One region of the Carboxydocella sp. ULO1 genome, then DNA from elsewhere that is predicted to be linked to it. Evidence: riboswitches for the same ligand, from Rfam matches in the RefSeq annotation. Region 1 holds a riboswitch; each other region holds the start of a gene.
The links. A riboswitch is a leader RNA that binds a small molecule or an ion and turns the genes downstream of it on or off. The one in region 1 is predicted to bind S-adenosylmethionine.
Positions count from the first base shown of each region.

Region 2: linked by a shared signal. The riboswitch ahead of ULO1_RS08285 (homocysteine synthase) and the one ahead of ULO1_RS13905 (methionine ABC transporter ATP-binding protein) in region 1 are both predicted to bind S-adenosylmethionine.
Region 3: linked by a shared signal. The riboswitch ahead of ULO1_RS07175 (hypothetical protein) and the one ahead of ULO1_RS13905 (methionine ABC transporter ATP-binding protein) in region 1 are both predicted to bind S-adenosylmethionine.
Region 4: linked by a shared signal. The riboswitch ahead of ULO1_RS08475 (PLP-dependent aspartate aminotransferase family protein) and the one ahead of ULO1_RS13905 (methionine ABC transporter ATP-binding protein) in region 1 are both predicted to bind S-adenosylmethionine.

Region 1 covers NZ_BDLQ01000132.1:90,859-94,833, forward strand. The annotation lists gene eam (glutamate 2,3-aminomutase) at 1-1,047, shown strand, start outside; SAM riboswitch class I at 1,118-1,224, shown strand; gene ULO1_RS13905 (methionine ABC transporter ATP-binding protein) at 1,288-2,316, shown strand; gene ULO1_RS13910 (methionine ABC transporter permease) at 2,306-2,965, shown strand; gene ULO1_RS13915 (MetQ/NlpA family ABC transporter substrate-binding protein) at 2,979-3,821, shown strand; gene pyrE (orotate phosphoribosyltransferase) at 3,855-3,975, opposite strand, start outside.
Region 2 covers NZ_BDLQ01000058.1:21,007-24,981, reverse strand. The annotation lists gene ULO1_RS08300 (NAD(P)/FAD-dependent oxidoreductase) at 1-1,066, shown strand, start outside; gene rd (rubredoxin) at 1,086-1,244, shown strand; gene ULO1_RS08290 (SurA N-terminal domain-containing protein) at 1,299-1,862, shown strand; SAM riboswitch class I at 1,937-2,041, shown strand; gene ULO1_RS08285 (homocysteine synthase) at 2,107-3,393, shown strand; gene ULO1_RS08280 (DMT family transporter) at 3,403-3,846, opposite strand.
Region 3 covers NZ_BDLQ01000034.1:31,193-35,167, reverse strand. The annotation lists gene ULO1_RS07185 (chromate transporter) at 1-528, shown strand, start outside; gene ULO1_RS07180 (hypothetical protein) at 531-1,580, shown strand; SAM riboswitch class I at 1,646-1,762, shown strand; gene ULO1_RS07175 (hypothetical protein) at 1,838-2,761, shown strand; gene ULO1_RS07170 (methylenetetrahydrofolate reductase C-terminal domain-containing protein) at 2,745-2,990, shown strand; gene ULO1_RS07165 (methylenetetrahydrofolate reductase) at 3,003-3,881, shown strand; gene ULO1_RS07160 (histidinol-phosphatase HisJ family protein) at 3,871-3,975, shown strand, end outside.
Region 4 covers NZ_BDLQ01000058.1:61,965-65,939, forward strand. The annotation lists gene ULO1_RS08470 (PLP-dependent aspartate aminotransferase family protein) at 1-664, opposite strand, end outside; gene ULO1_RS08475 (PLP-dependent aspartate aminotransferase family protein) at 668-1,816, opposite strand; SAM riboswitch class I at 1,898-1,989, opposite strand; tRNA gene ULO1_RS08480 (tRNA-Glu) at 2,190-2,265, shown strand; tRNA gene ULO1_RS08485 (tRNA-Val) at 2,270-2,345, shown strand; tRNA gene ULO1_RS08490 (tRNA-Asp) at 2,351-2,429, shown strand; tRNA gene ULO1_RS08495 (tRNA-Gln) at 2,437-2,511, shown strand; tRNA gene ULO1_RS08500 (tRNA-Lys) at 2,522-2,597, shown strand; tRNA gene ULO1_RS08505 (tRNA-Gly) at 2,780-2,854, shown strand; tRNA gene ULO1_RS08510 (tRNA-Arg) at 2,863-2,939, shown strand; tRNA gene ULO1_RS08515 (tRNA-Trp) at 2,947-3,022, shown strand; tRNA gene ULO1_RS08520 (tRNA-Arg) at 3,046-3,122, shown strand; tRNA gene ULO1_RS08525 (tRNA-His) at 3,133-3,208, shown strand; gene ald (alanine dehydrogenase) at 3,303-3,975, opposite strand, start outside.

The DNA of each region.
Region 1 (3,975 bases):
GACTGGAAATGGCAAATCAGTAACCGTATTACTACAGCGGAGCAACTGGCGCAATTTATTCCTTTATCCGAAAAAAAGATAGCTGATTTAAACACCATTGGAAAAAGGTTTCGCTGGGCCATTTCACCATATTACCTGGCTGTAATGGACTGGAACAACCCCGATGATCCGGTGCGTCTGCAAGCCATCCCTCAAATCCAGGAACTGCAGGATGAAAAAGGAGAACTTGATCCCATGGGTGAAGAATACTCTTCCCCTGCTCCCGGCATTACCAGGCGTTATCCTGATCGATTAATTATCAATGTTACCAACCAGTGTGCCATGTACTGCCGGCATTGCCAGCGAAGACGCAATATCGGTACAATCGATCGCCATCTGGCCCTGGATCAGCTGGAACAGGCCCTGGATTACATTCGGAAAAACCCGGAAATCCGGGATGTGCTGATTACCGGCGGTGATGCCCTGTTGCTTTCCGATTCCCGTCTGGACTGGTTATTAACCGAGCTGGATCGGATTCCCCATGTGGAAATCAAGCGCATCGGCACCAGGGCACCGGTAACCCTGCCCCAGCGCATTACTCCAGAGCTGGCCGCTATATTAGAAAAGCATCCGCCTATATATATAAATACCCAGTTCAACCATCCCCGAGAGGTCACCCCTGAAGCTAAACAGGCCATTGACCGCCTGATTAAGGCCGGAGTGGTGCTGGGCAACCAGGCCGTGTTATTAAGGGGTATTAATGATAATCCTCATGTCATGAAAAAGCTGAACCAGGAGTTACTCAAGGTTCGAATCCGTCCCTATTATATCTTCCATCCCAAAAAAGTACTGGGTACAGCTCACTTCAGTGTCCCCATTACCACAGGAATAAAAATTATTGACCAATTGCGAGGCCAAACTTCTGGCCTGGCAGTTCCCCAGTATATCGTAAACGCACCAGGTGGTCTTGGTAAAATCCCTGTTAGTCCTGACTACGCTAAAGTAATAGCCAAAGATCATGCCATTTTACGTACCTGGGAAAATAAATTAATAAAAATTGAGTTTTAACTCTTGACACTTCCTGTAATACCTGATAATTTATTTATCGTTGGCTTACGATAAACGCATAGGGATAAGACTCTTATCCAGAGAGGTGGAGGGACTGGCCCGATGAAACCCGGCAACAGCCGTCTATGAGACGGAAATGTGCCAATTCCTGCAGGCAAACTGCCTGAGAGATAAGAGAGGTAACCTGTATAAAAAGGCACCTCTCGGGTGCCTTTAATTTTTAGCACAGGAGAGGTAGCAATGATCAGAATTACTGAACTAAGTAAAGTTTTTCAAGGCCCCAATGGACCGGTACAAGCCCTGAAAAATATTAACCTGTCTGTATCCAAAGGGGAAATCGCCGGCATCATCGGTTACAGCGGTGCCGGAAAAAGTACACTCATCCGCTGTGTCAACCTGCTGGAAACTCCGACTTCAGGTACCATTGTCGTCGATGGACAGGAGATTACCAGCTTGCGGGGTGAACAGCTGCGCCAGGCCCGGCGCAAAATGGGCATGATTTTTCAGCATTTTAACTTACTTTCTTCTCGTACCGTGCGGGAAAATATCGCCTTCCCCCTGGAAATCGCCGGTGTACCCCGGGCGGAAATCAAAAAGCGCGTCGATGAATTGCTGGAGCTGGTTGGCTTGACCGATCGGGCCGACAACTATCCGGCCCAGCTCAGTGGAGGCCAAAAACAGCGGGTTGGCATCGCCAGGGCTCTGGCCAGCAATCCCAGTGTCCTGTTATGCGATGAGGCAACCTCAGCCTTAGACCCTGCCACCACCCGGTCTATCCTGCAATTATTGCTGGATATCAATCAGCGGCTGGGACTGACCATTTTACTTATCACCCATGAAATGGATGTGATCAAAGAAATCTGTGATACCGTCTATGTCATGGAAGCTGGAGAAATTATCGAATCCGGCCCGGTACTGGATGTGTTTGCCCACCCCACCCGGGAGACCACCAGAGCCTTTATCGAAAGCCTGTATCAGCTGGACCTGCCATCAGACTTCTACCGGCAGATTGTCCACCGGCCCGGTTTTCACCGCCTGGTTCGGCTTGTCTTTACCGGCGTCAATGCCGCTGAACCGATAGTGGCCACCCTGGGGCAAAAATTCGCTGTAACAGTAAATATCATGGCCGGCAATATCGACTATATCAAGGGACAACCCCTGGGCATCCTGACTCTGGACATCAGCGGTGACTCCCTAGAAGTGGAAAAGGCCCTTAGCTACTTACACACAACCGGGCTAAAGGTGGAGGTGCTGGAATATGAGTTCTAATGAATTGCAACTGCTCTGGGTAGGCCTGGGGGAAACCCTGTATATGACCGGCATCGCTCTGGTACTATCCTATATCTTTGGTTTGCCCTTGGGAGTAATCCTGGTAACAACTGAAAAAGGACACATCTGGGAAAGCCCTCTCCTCAACCGGACTCTGGGAGCTATCGTCAATGCCACCCGCTCCATCCCTTTTATTATCCTGCTGGTGGCAGTTATCCCTCTGACCCGGTTACTGGTGGGAACATCTATTGGCACTACTGCTGCCACAGTGCCCCTAGTCATTGGTGCTGTTCCTTTTGTCGGCCGGATGGTCGAAACATCTCTCAAAGAAGTGGACCGCGGCCTGGTGGAAGCAGCTTTAGCCATGGGAGCAACCCCGCTCCAGATAATTTTTAAAGTCCTGTTGCCAGAATCCATCCCTTCACTGATTCTGGGTGCCACCATTACAGCCATTACCCTCATCGGTTATTCAGCCATGGCTGGTTTTGTCGGCGGCGGCGGTCTGGGAGACCTGGCGGTCAAATACGGATATTATCGCTATAAGACCGAGATCATGCTGGCCACCATCGCGGTGCTGGTTATTCTGGTCCAAGTCATTCAAAGTTTTGGCAACTATCTTGCCAAGCTATACAATAAAAAACATAAATAAGGAGGTAACAAAAATGTTCAAACGCAAAGCTCTGACTCTCATCACCGGTCTGGCCCTGCTGGCAGGATTAATCAGCGGCTGTGGCGGCCAGCAGGAAAAGGCAGCTGAACAACCCGCTGCCAAAGAAACAGTAGTACTTAAAGTAGGTGCCACCCCCGTTCCCCACAAGGAAATTCTGGAAGCAGCCAAGCCGCTGCTGGAGAAAAAAGGCATCAAGCTGGAAATTGTGGAGTTTACTGACTACATCTTGCCTAACAAAGCCCTGGCTAATGGTGAATTGGATGCCAATTACTTCCAGCACGTCCCCTATCTGGAGGACTTCAGTAAGGAAAACAAGCTGGATCTGACTTATACCGTCAAAGTTCACTTCGAGCCGATGGGTATCTACCCCGGTAAAGTCAAAGACCTGGCTCAACTGCCGGAAAAGGCCAAAATCGCAGTGCCCAATGACCCCACCAATGAAGCCCGGGCTCTGCTCCTGCTGGAAAAGGCCGGTCTGATCAAAGTCAAGCCCGGAGTAGGCTTAAAGGCCACCAAACAGGACATTATCGAAAACCCCAAACAGCTGGAAATCCAGGAACTGGATGCCGCCCAGATTCCCCGTTCCCTGCCTGATGTGGATCTGGCAGTCATCAATGGTAACTATGCTGTCGAGGCCGGTTTGAACGCCGGTAAGGATGCCCTGGTTTCTGAAGACAAAAACAGTGAGGCTGCCCAAACCTTTGGCAATATTATCGCTGTTCGTAAAGGGGACGAGAACAAGGAAGCTATCAAGGCTCTGGGTGAAGTCCTGCTCAGCCCGGAAATCAAGAAATTCATTGAAGAGAAGTATCAGGGAGCAGTTCTGCCCCTGTAAAGGAAAAGAGGTCCCAAATCCGGGACCTCTCTCTCATTTTAAACCCCGCGAACCCGGTTTGACTGCCGGTTCCCCGGCCTGGCAAAGGGGACAGACTTCCGGTTCCCAGGCCACTGCTGCCACAGTTAGTGCCTTGTAGAGGGGTACGCCAAAA
Region 2 (3,975 bases), on a different contig from region 1:
TTTGCGCCTATCCTTTCTTCTGGGCCAGGAGTTTGAGGTAGAAAAGTTTTTGTTAAAACCTCCGGCCTGGTATCAGGAAATGGGGGTGGAGCTAAGGCTGGGAATAAAGGCGGAAAGGATTGATCCCGCTTCCCGTCAGGTGTGGTTAGAAGACGGAAGTGTCCTTTCCTATTCATCCCTGATTATAGCCACCGGAAGCCGGGCCTTTTTGCCACCGGTACCGGGCAATCAGCTGGCAGGAGTTTTTACCCTGCGCACGGCTGAGGATGCCCAACGAATCAATGAATTCGCCCGGCCAGGCCAAAAAGGGATCATCATCGGAGGGGGACCGCTGGGGCTGGAAGCGGCCTGGACTCTCAGTCAGCGCGGTATTCAGGTGGCGGTATTAGAACACAATCCGCGTTTGTTGCCTCGCCAGGTGGATGAAAAAGCTTCAGCCTACCTCCACCGGGCTGCCCAGAGAGCGGGGATTGAATTGGTGCTGGCTGCCCAGGCCCAGGCCATTACCGGCACGGAAAAAGTAGAAGCTTTGCAACTGGCTGATGGCCGACAGCTGCTGGCGGATTTTATTCTCTTTTCCACTGGAGTACGGCCCAATCTGGAAATAGCCCAGGCTGCCGGACTTGCCTGCCAGCGGGGCATTGTGGTCGACCGGTTTCTTCGCACTTCCCTGGACCAAATCTGGGCTTGCGGGGACGTGGCGGAATACAATGGCCAGGTCTGGGGGCTGTGGCCAGTGGCTCAGGCTCAGGGGCGGGTAGCCGGGATGAATGCTGCTGGCGCTGAGGAAAAATATGTAGAGGTGCCGCCGCCATCGATTCTTAAAGTCATGGGCACGTCCGTCTTCTCCATAGGCAACTGGGCTGAGAGTGGTAGCCAGAAAGTCAAGGCAGACGAAGAGGGTTTTTATTGCAAATTGTGTTTCCAGGGCCGTCAGCTCACTGGTGCCATAGTCATTGGAGATGAGGGCCTGGCCCGGCAGTTAAAACGGGCGGTGGAAAAAGGCATGGAAACGGATCCGGAAGCAGATTTTTCCCGGATTCTGGCGGATCTGGGACAGGGATAAAAAGAAAGGAGATGTTCTTATGGAAAAATACGTCTGTGTTATTTGCGGCTATGTCTATGACCCGGCAGTTGGGGATACGGATAATGGGATTGCTCCTGGCACTCCTTTTGAAGCTCTGCCGGCAGACTGGGTTTGCCCCATGTGTGGCGCTGGCAAGGAAGATTTCGAAAAAGAGTAAGGCTTTTGGCCCCGGGAAAGCCCGGGGCCTTTCTGGCAAGGAGGATTAGATTGTATGCGCAAGCTATTGTTGCTTGTAATTGTATTGCTGGTCATCATTACTGGCTGTGCCAGACAGACTACCTCTCCTCCGCAGCTGGATAATAAAACGGCGGCCATAGTGAACGGCGAAAAGATCAGCACCGTTGACTTTGAACGCCGGGTAGAGAAGAAAAAGTTTGTCCTCACGGCTCAGGGCACGGATTTTAACGGGCCCAGCCGGGAGCATGCCCTGACCATGCTCCGGGAAGAGGTAATCGCTGACCTGGTCAGGGAAACTTTATTAATGCAGGAGGCGACCAGACTAAAGCTGATAGCTACTGATGCGGAAGTAGAGGCGGTTATCAAGGAAATCCGGGCCAATTTTCCCGATGAGGCCACCTTCCAGGCTACAATGCAGGCCCGGGGGCTGACAGTGGAGGCGATGCACAAATATAACCGGCTCCAGCTGACACGACAGAAGCTGGTGCAATACTGGGGCGGGGAGGATAAACTGCAGGAAAGGTTGGCAGAGGTGGAAAAAAAGGCGAAGATCCGTATTAATGATCAGGTAGTGGAACGGATATTGCAAGAAATTTAAATATAATCCCCACTAACTATATTGACATACTTAGATATACATGCTATTGTTATACTACACAAATAAATAGGCGACTCTTATCGCGAGTGGTGGAGGGACTGGCCCGATGAAGCCCGGCAACAGCCGCCTGAAGGCGGAAATGTGCCAAATCCTGCAGGCAAAAGCCTGAGAGATGAGAGGGAAGCATGGTTATGCCAGGCGCCTCTCGGGCGCTTTTAATTTTTTCAAGAAAGGGGAAAGGATAATGAACAAAAAACCAGGCTTTGATACGATTGCACTTCATGGCGGGCAACAACCTGATCCTGCTACTGGAGCCAGGGCTGTGCCCATTTATCAGACTACATCCTATTGCTTCCGTGATTCCCAGCATGCGGCCGACCTGTTTGCCCTGAAGGAAGCGGGCAATATTTATACCCGGATTATGAATCCCACTACTGATGTGTTTGAACAGCGGATGGCCCAGCTGGAAGGAGGAGTAGGGGCACTGGCTGTTTCCTCCGGTCAGGCGGCTATCACTTTCTCCATCCTTAACCTGGCCCAGGCCGGTGATGAAATCGTAGCTTCCAGCAGCCTTTATGGCGGGACCTATAACCTGTTTGCCCACACCCTCCCTAAACTGGGGATCAAGGTGATTTTCGTCGACTCCCGGGATCCGGAAAATTACCGACAGGCTATTACCCCTAAGACCAAAGCCCTTTATGGAGAACTGATCGGGAACCCGCGCCTGGATGTGCTGGATATAGAAAGGGTGGCGGAAATCGCCCATGAAAACGGGATTCCCCTGATTGTGGACAACACCCTGGGGACGCCTTACCTCTGCCGGCCCATAGAACATGGAGCGGATATAGTGGTCCATTCGGCCACCAAGTTTATCGGAGGCCATGGGACTTCTATTGGCGGGGTCATTATTGACGGGGGCAAATTTGACTGGTCGGCCAGTGGTAAATTCCCCGGTCTGACTGAACCCGACCCCAGCTACCATGGGATGAAATACCATGAAGCCCTGGGACCGCTGGCTTATATCGTTAAGGCCAGAGTGCAGTTATTGCGGGATCTGGGTTCCTGCTTGAGTCCCTTCAACAGCTTCCTTTTCCTGCAGGGTCTGGAAACCCTGTCCCTGCGCATGGAGCGGCATAGCAGCAATGCCCTGCAAGTAGCCCGCTGGTTGGAACAGCATCCCCTGGTAGAATGGGTTAACTATCCTGGTTTGGCAAGCAGCCCGGAATACGCCAGGGCACAAAAATACCTGCCCCGGGGCCAGGGAGCTATCCTGACCTTTGGCATTAAGGGCGGTCTGGAGGCAGGTCGGAAATTTATCGATAGCCTTGAATTATTCTCCCATCTGGCCAATGTAGGGGATGCCAAATCCCTGGTCATTCATCCGGCCTCTACCACCCACCAGCAATTAACTCCGGAACAGCAATTGACAACCGGGGTAACGGAAGAAATGATCCGTCTCTCCATTGGTTTGGAAGATGTCAATGACCTGATCGCTGACCTGGATCAGGCCCTGCAAAAAGCCCAGGCCTAAGGCCTGGACTTATTTTTGCAGTAATAGACGGGCACCGATAACCAGGAGCAAGAGACCGGCCAGGTGGGTCCAGTGGGGCTGTTTGGGCGTAAGACCAGCCAGGCCCAGATAATCCAGCAAGGCGGCGGTGCTGACCTGGCCGACGATAATTGCTGTAGTGGCGGAAATGGCCCCCAGGCGGCTAATGCCCAGCACGACGGTAGCAATAATGGCTACATTGATAAAACCCCCCAGATAGGCATACCAGGGGACTGTACTGATTTTCCCCCAGGTTGGAAAACCGGTACCGGTAAAAATCAGCACCGCCCCCACTCCCGCCAGTCCCAGCAAATGTACCAGCAGGGTGGCAGGCCAGAGGCCGAGGTTTTTGTTGAGCAGGGTGTTAAGTACCCCTTGTACAGCCATCAGGGACCCGGCTGCCACCGGAATCAACAGTGCAGTCCAATTGCTCATTATCTCCCCTCCCGTGTCGAAAAAGATAATTACATTTATTATTCTGGCTATTAATGTAATGTTTTATGTAAAAAGAGGATTTTTTTGCAGCAGGGAGAATACAAATAAATTATTAGATAGCAGGCAGAA
Region 3 (3,975 bases), on a different contig from region 1:
TTGTTTCTGGCTTTTTTTAAAGTAGGCATTTTCGGCTATGGTGGCGGCCCGGCAGCCATTCCGCTGGCCCAGCAGGAAGTGGTGGAAAATTACCACTGGATGAGTAAAGAGGAATTCACTGATATGCTGGCCATGGCCAATGCCCTGCCCGGACCTATTGCCACCAAGATGGCAGCTTATGTAGGTTATAAAATGGCCGGCTGGTGGGGGGCGGTTGTTGCTCTGGCTGGCGTAGTGGTGCCCACTGCCGTAGCGGTGGTGGCCCTGGGGGCTTTTTTCTGGCGTTATCGCCATCACCCGGGGATTGCAGGGATGTTGAAGGCGGTACGGCCCGTGGTGGTTGTGCTGCTGATTCAGACAGCCTGGGAAATGGGAGCAAATGCCTTTCCCGACCAGTTCACCTGGATAATTGCGGCTGCTTCCCTGCTGGCCCTGCTCTGGCTTAAAATCCACCCGGCCTGGGTGATTTCAGTTAGTATGGCCCTGGGTTTTTTTCTGCAAGTGGGACTTTTTAAGGAGGGACGGTAGTTATGGCAGTAAAAGTAACAGGAATCGGCAGTTTGCCCCATCAGGAGATTGAAGCAGGACTGGCATTAATCCAAAAATATATGGGAGACTGGCCGCACTGGCCGCAATTTCCCGCCCGGGGCTGGCAGGAGGAGTTTGTACCCCAGTATGTTTCCCCGCTCATCCAACTGGGTCTGGTAGAAAAAAGAGGTACAAAACTGGTTTTTGCTACCGACGGGGAAGATTTTGCCCTGCGTCTGGCGGATTTCTACGAACTTTACCTGGCAGCTCAGGAGGGGGAGAGCAGGGCTCTGGCCGCTTTTGCCCTGCCGGAAGCAAGTGCCAGCGGCCTTTACGCCCTGGTCCGTTCCATTCAGGCTGGCAACTGGCAGGCCCAGGGAGTAAAAGGCCAGCTGAGTGGCCCCATTACCATCGGCTTTCAGCTCTTGCAACCCGATGGCCGGGCGGCTTACTATGATGAGCAGTTGAGGGACGTGATCCTGAAGGCCTGTGAAATGGGAGCCCGCTGGCAGACCCGTTTTTTGCGGGAAGAAACGGGGTTGCCGGTAATAGTCTCGGTGGATGATCCAGGTATCTATGCTCTAGGGCTATCCACCCACATTACCCTGACCCGGGAAGGCATCAAGGAGGATTTGACCACGGTTATGACTGCCATCAAGGCCGAGGGCGGAAGAACCGGTCTGCATTGCTGTGCCGGTACGGACTGGTCCATGGTGATGGAATGCCCGCTGGATATTCTCTTCTTTGATGCCTATGAATATCTTACCTCCTTGCTGGTACATATACCGGCTTTGCAGGCCTATTTCCAGCGAGGTGGGGAAGTGGCCTGGGGACTGGTACCCACTTCTCCCCGGATTGAGACTGAGACCGCAGAGTCCCTGCTGGCCCGCTGGCAGGAAGTGCTGGCAGCCCTGGAACAGCGAGGACTGGACCGGGAACTGGTGCTGCCCCGGAGCTGGCTGACTCCCAGCTGTGGCACAGGAACCCTGTCTGTGGCAGCAGCGGAAAAGGTTTACCATATAACAGCTGAGCTGGCGGAAAAAATTTTCTAAAACAGTTGACATTTTCCCCTGATCTGCATAAAATAGCTTTGTAAACAATTTCATAGGAATTCGTACTCTTATCCAGAGAGGTGGAGGGACTGGCCCGATGAAACCCGGCAACAGCCCATGCGTTGGGGACGACGGATGGGAAATGTGCCAATTCCTGCAGGTGTTTACCTGACAGATAAGAGGAAGAAGGCTATTTATGTCCTCTTCTGCTTATCTGCAGGAGAGGATTTTTTGTTTTCGGGAAAGGGGTGCAGACGATGAGAAAACAGAACCAATGGCAAAAAATTCAGGGGCTGCAACAGTTGCTGGCCAGAGAAACCTGCTGGTATGCTTACAGCCGCAGTGCCTGGTACCGGCAGCTCTGGGATCGCTGGCAACTCCATCCCAAGGACCTGACCGACTGGCAGGTATTTGGCCGCTGGCCCCAGGTGGAAATAGATGATTGGCCGGAAGGAATTCAGCTGACTGAAGAAGAATACTGGAATGGGTTGATCACCGTTACCGATGGCCGGGGTGGCCGCCGGCTGGTGCCCTATACCAGCAAGGACAAGGAACAGGGGATTGAGGCCTACCAGACTCTCTTTCAATTTGCCGGTATCGGCAAAGGGGATAAGGTGGTAATCTGCCCGCCCCTGCCGGGCCTGCTGGACTGGGCCGTTCCGGCCCTGGAACGGCTGGGAGCCTTACCGGTGTTGATTGAAGCCCGGGCTCTGGCCTCCACCCTGGTGGGCAAGGAACCCACCGTGCTGATCATGGGAAAGGAGCAACTGCCTTACCTCTATGGGCTGCCCCTGAAACGGCTGTTGCTGGTCTGGCTGGAAGGGGAAGAAGGGGGCCTGGCGGAGGCCATCCAGGAGGCGCGGCAAATCAGCAACGGGGAGGTAACGGCTCTGGTGCAGCCAGCCTGGTTGCCCTTCCCGGCAGCCATTACCTGTGAAAAGGGCAGTATCCACTGGTTGCATGAACATGTTCTGGCCCAGCAGTCTCCTGGCAACCGACTGCTGCTGACCAGCCTGCGCCTGCAGGCCTGGCCCCTGGTCCGATATGTCAGCCAGCTCAAAGGTATCTGGTCCACTTCCCCCTGTGCCTGTGGTCGGGATGATACTCCGGTGTTGATCAGCCTGGCTACCTGGGGCAAGGAAAAGAAAAGGGGGGGCCAGAGCAATGCCGCAGCCCGCTAAATCCTGTCAGCTTTGCCAGACCTGTCTCAAGCAGCAGACCTTTGACATTTGTCCGGTGCGAGCCTGTGCCAAAGGCTTGAACAGCGGGCCCTGTGGGGGCACCAGGCCGGGCGGCCAGTGCGAGGTGGGCAGCCGCCGCTGCGGCTGGGCCCTGATCTTTCAAAAAGCCAAAACCGCTGCAGTTGCTCTGCCAGCGAATGCGGGCATCAATTTGAAATTCTACGGATAAGGAGAGGTAGCCTTGTTGCAGCAAAAACTGGCTCAGGGGCGTCAGGTATTAACGGTTGAGTTGCCCCCGCCCCGGGGGATTGCTTTTCAGGAAGTGCTGGAGCTGGCCCTTGCTATCAAAGAGAAAGTTACAGCTTATAATATCACCGATAACCAGCGAGCGGTCATGCGCATGAGCCCGGTAGCAATGGCCGCTCTTTTGCTTCAGGCTGGCCTGGAACCTATTTGCCAGTTTACCTGCCGGGATCGCAACCGTTTGGCTCTGCAGTCGGAAATCCTGGGGGCAGCAGCTCTGGGAGTGCGCAATTTTTTGCTGCTAACCGGGGACCATACGCTGGTGGGGGACTGTCCTGGCGCCAAACCGGTTTTTGACCTGGATTCGGTCCAATTGCTGGCTGCTGCTGACAATTTGCGCCGGGGTTTTGCCTTAAACGGTGAACCCTTGCAGGGAGTACCGGATTTGTTTCTGGGGGCGGTGGTCAACCCGGCCCCGGAACTCAGGGAAATGCAGATCTGGAAACTGCAGAAAAAAATCCGGGCCGGGGCAGCCTTTGTCCAGACCCAGGCCATCTATGACCCCGGCATCCTGGCGGATTTCCTGCAAGAGGCGGGGGAATTGGGCGTCCCCATCCTGGCCGGGGTGATACCACTGCGTTCCGCCCGGATGGCGCATTTTATGAATGCCAACATTCCCGGCATTCAGGTGCCCCCGGCTATGATTCGCGCCCTGGAAAAAGCAACAGACCCTCTGGCGGAGGGGCTGGCCATAACTGTTGAGCTCATCCGCGAGCTCAGAACCCTGGTGCCGGGTATCCACATCATGCCGGTCAATACCTTGCGGGCTTTGCCCACTTTGCTGGCCCGTCTGGAGGGAGAAGAACATGAAGGTTGATTATCACATTCACACCGCCCGCTGCGGCCATGCCAGCGGCAGGATGGAAGAATATGTAGAGGCAGCCCTGGCCCGTGGTTTTGCGGAAATAGGC
Region 4 (3,975 bases), on a different contig from region 1:
GCCGGGCCAGCTGTTCATCATTGACCACAATCAGACCCGCCAGCAGGTCACTATGTCCCCCGATGTATTTGGTCGCACTGTGGATCACCACATCAATGCCTAACGCCAGGGGTTTTTGCAAATAAGGGGTAGCAAAGGTATTATCAATCAGGGTAATCAGCCCCTTTTCCCGGGCCAGCTGGCTCAAAGCCGCCAGGTCGGTAATCCGCATCAGGGGATTGCTGGGCGATTCCACAAAAATCCCTCTGGTATTGGGTTTTATCGCCTTTTTTACCTGTTCCAGATCGGTAGTATCCACAAAATCAAATTCCACCCCATAGCGGGCAAAGAATTTGGTCAAAATCCTGTAAGTACCACCATAACAATCTTCCGTCACCAGTACATGCTCCCCGGTCGCGAATAAACAGAGAGCTGTAGAGATAGCCGCCATCCCGGAGCTGAAAGCAAAACCGTATTTACCCCCTTCCAGTCTGGCAATAGCCTGTTCCAGAGCTTCCCGGGTAGGGTTCTGGCCCCGGCTGTATTCATAGGGTTTGCGAGCAGGCAATTCCTCCTGGTCAAAGGTACTGGTGAGATAAACAGGGACATTTACGGCACCTGTATATTTATCACCCCGCGGACCCGCATGAACGTAAAGACTTTTTTCCTTTAAATCGCGTTCCATTTTCTATACCTCCCCGCCTAGAGCTTGTTCCAGATCTGCCAGCAAATCTTCCAGATGCTCCAGGCCAACTGATAAGCGCAACAAACAATCAGTAATACCCCTATTCCTTCTCTCCGTTTCCGGGATATCCGCATGGGTCTGGGTTTCAGGATAAGTCAACAGCGATTCTACTCCGCCTAAGCTTTCCGCAAACGAAATAAGTCTGATTTTGCTTAAGACCTCTAATGCCAGCTCCTTTGATTCCACTTCAAAAGACACCATAGCTCCTGGCCCGCTGGCCTGAGCAAAATGCCACTCTCTTCCCGGATGCTCTGCCAGGCCAGGATACCAGACTTTTCTTACCCTCGGGTGTTTATTTAAATAAGAAGCTATTCCGGCTGCATTTTGCTCCTGCCGTTCCAGCCGCACCGCCAGAGTCTTCAGGCCGCGCAGCAACAACCAGCTATCCTGTGGTCCCAGTATAGCTCCGCAGGCATTCTGATAAAAATACACCCGTTCCGCCAGCTCAGGGTCCTTGACTGCGACCAGGCCTGCAATCAAATCATTGTGCCCACCCAGATATTTGCTGGCACTATGAATAACGATATCCGCCCCCAGCAATAGGGGTCGCTGGCGCAGGGGAGTCATAAAAGTATTATCTACTAGCAATAATAATTGATGCCGCTGACAGAATTGGGCCAGGCGGGATAAAGGATAGATTTTCATCAACGGATTAGTAGGGGTTTCAATAAATACCGCCTTTACATCCTGACCTGCATAGTTTTCCCAGTCCGCCTCGCTGGTATTACTGAAATCCAGATAGGTAAAGGCCAGTCCGAGAGGACGCAGGATTTGTTCAAACAGACGATAGGTACCGCCATATAAATCATCACAAACCAGGATTCTATCTCCTGGCTTAAATATTTGAAAGACTGCTGTCAAAGCCGCCATGCCGGAACTAAAGGCAAAACCTCTACACCCGCCCTCTAAAGCGGCAATAGCTTCTTCCAGTACCTGCCGGGTAGGGTTGCCGGAGCGGGAATAGTCAAAACCGGTAGATTGCCCTGGGGCAGGATGAGCAAAAGTGGCCGTTTGATAGATAGGCATGGTAATACTGCCTGTCCCCTGATCCTTGCGAACCCCTAGCTGAGCCAGAATAGTTTCCAGCTGCATTTCCTTCTACCTCCTCCATTTACTTTATCCTTTTGGATAAGAAAAAAACCTGCCCAAGGCAGGTCTTGTTTGCACAAAACCGCCTTATCTACAGGAATTGGCACCAGGACGCTGGTTTACCAGCCGGTTGCCGGGTTTCATCGGGCCAGTCCCTCCACCACTCTTGATAAGGTCGTCTTCTTAATTTTAAGTTTTCCCATCGGATTTGTCAATAAAAGTTTCTGCAAAATTTTTTGTGCCGAGGAATATTCCATTGTATTTCGGAGAAAATATAAGAATGTCGGGAATAAACTATTAAAATCGAATCTACTTGCCATTGCAGAGTGGGCCGGAATGCGATAAACTATCAAATGTCGCTGACGAGTTCGGTAACGGCCCCTTGGTCAAGTGGTCTAAGACACCGCCCTTTCACGGCGGTAACACGGGTTCGAATCCCGTAGGGGTCACCATCATGGGCGATTAGCTCAGCTGGGAGAGCACCTGCCTTACAAGCAGGGGGTCGGCAGTTCGATCCTGTCATCGCCCACCATACGCGGAGCAGTGGTCTAGCCTGGTCTAGGATGCCTGCCTGTCACGCAGGAGGTCGCGGGTTCGAATCCCGTCTGCTCCGCCATCTCCGCTGGGGTGTAGCCAAGCGGTAAGGCAGCGGACTTTGACTCCGCCATGCGTTGGTTCGAATCCAGCCACCCCAGCCATTTCCAATGTGAGCCATTAGCTCAGTAGGTAGAGCACCTGACTTTTAATCAGGGTGTCGCTGGTTCGAGTCCAGCATGGCTCACCACTATTCGAAGTTCAAAGTTCGAGGTGCGAGGTTCGAAATCGTCAGCTTGCTCATTGAGCTTGATTAGAAACGAGCAGTACAAGGAAGCTGAAGCGAGGCACCGGAGGCGTACTGGAGGTACGTCGAGGACCACGAGGCAGGCGGCAACGCAGCCAGACGAAGCTTATAAAAAGCCGAAAAATGCGGAAGTGGCTCAGTGGTAGAGCATCGCCTTGCCAAGGCGAGGGTCGCGGGTTCGAATCCCGTCTTCCGCTCCATACAACATGCGCCCGTAGCTCAGCTGGATAGAGTAACAGACTACGAATCTGGTGGTCGCAGGTTCGAATCCTGCCGGGCGCGCCATTTATGTAGGGGAGTAGCTCAATTGGTAGAGCGGCGGTCTCCAAAACCGTAGGTTGCGGGTTCGAGTCCTGTCTCCCCTGCCATTTATTTTATTTGCATATAGACTGCGCCCGTAGCTCAGCTGGATAGAGCATCTGCCTTCTAAGCAGAGTGTCGCAGGTTCGAGTCCTGCCGGGCGCGCCATTTATTTATGGTGACCGTCGCCAAGTGGTTAAGGCACAGGGTTGTGGCCCCTGCATGCGTGGGTTCGACTCCCATCGGTCACCCCATATACGAAGTTCGAGGTTCGAAGTTGGAGGTTCGAACCTTTTTAATGCGAATCCTAAAGCCCCCATCCGCAGGGATGGGGGCTGTTATTTTTTATTAGAGTTGTACGCCAGGTAAGACTTCGGTCAAAGGAGTATAGGGCAGATCCAGAGCCTCAGCTACTGCCTGATAGGTCAGCTTACCATCGACAGTATTAACTCCACGGGCCAGAGGCTTGCTTTCCCGTACAGCTTTTTCCCAGCCTTTGTTGGCCAGTTCCAGAGCATACGGCAAGGTAACATTGGTCAGGGCAAAAGTAGAAGTTCGGGCCACAGCACCAGGCATGTTAGCTACAGCATAGTGAACCACACCGTGTTTTTCGTAAACCGGATCACTGTGAGTGGTTACCCGGTCAATAGTTTCTACTGAACCACCCTGGTCAATGGCTACGTCGACGATTACGGAACCGGGTTTCATTTGCTTGACCATTTCTTCGGTAACCAGTTTGGGCGCCCTTGCTCCCGGAATCAGAACCGCCCCGATGAGCAGGTCAGCAAAACGCACAGCCCGTTCGATGTTGTAGGAGTTAGACATCAGGGTTTTAATGCGGCCACCGAAAATATCATCCAGGTAACGGAGACGGTCAGCGCTCTTGTCAATAATGGTTACCTGAGCACCCATACCCATAGCCATCTTGGCAGCATTGGTACCTACCACACCGCCACCGATAATCACTACATCAGCAGCAGGTACCCCGGGCACACCGCCCAGCAGGATACCCTTGCCACCC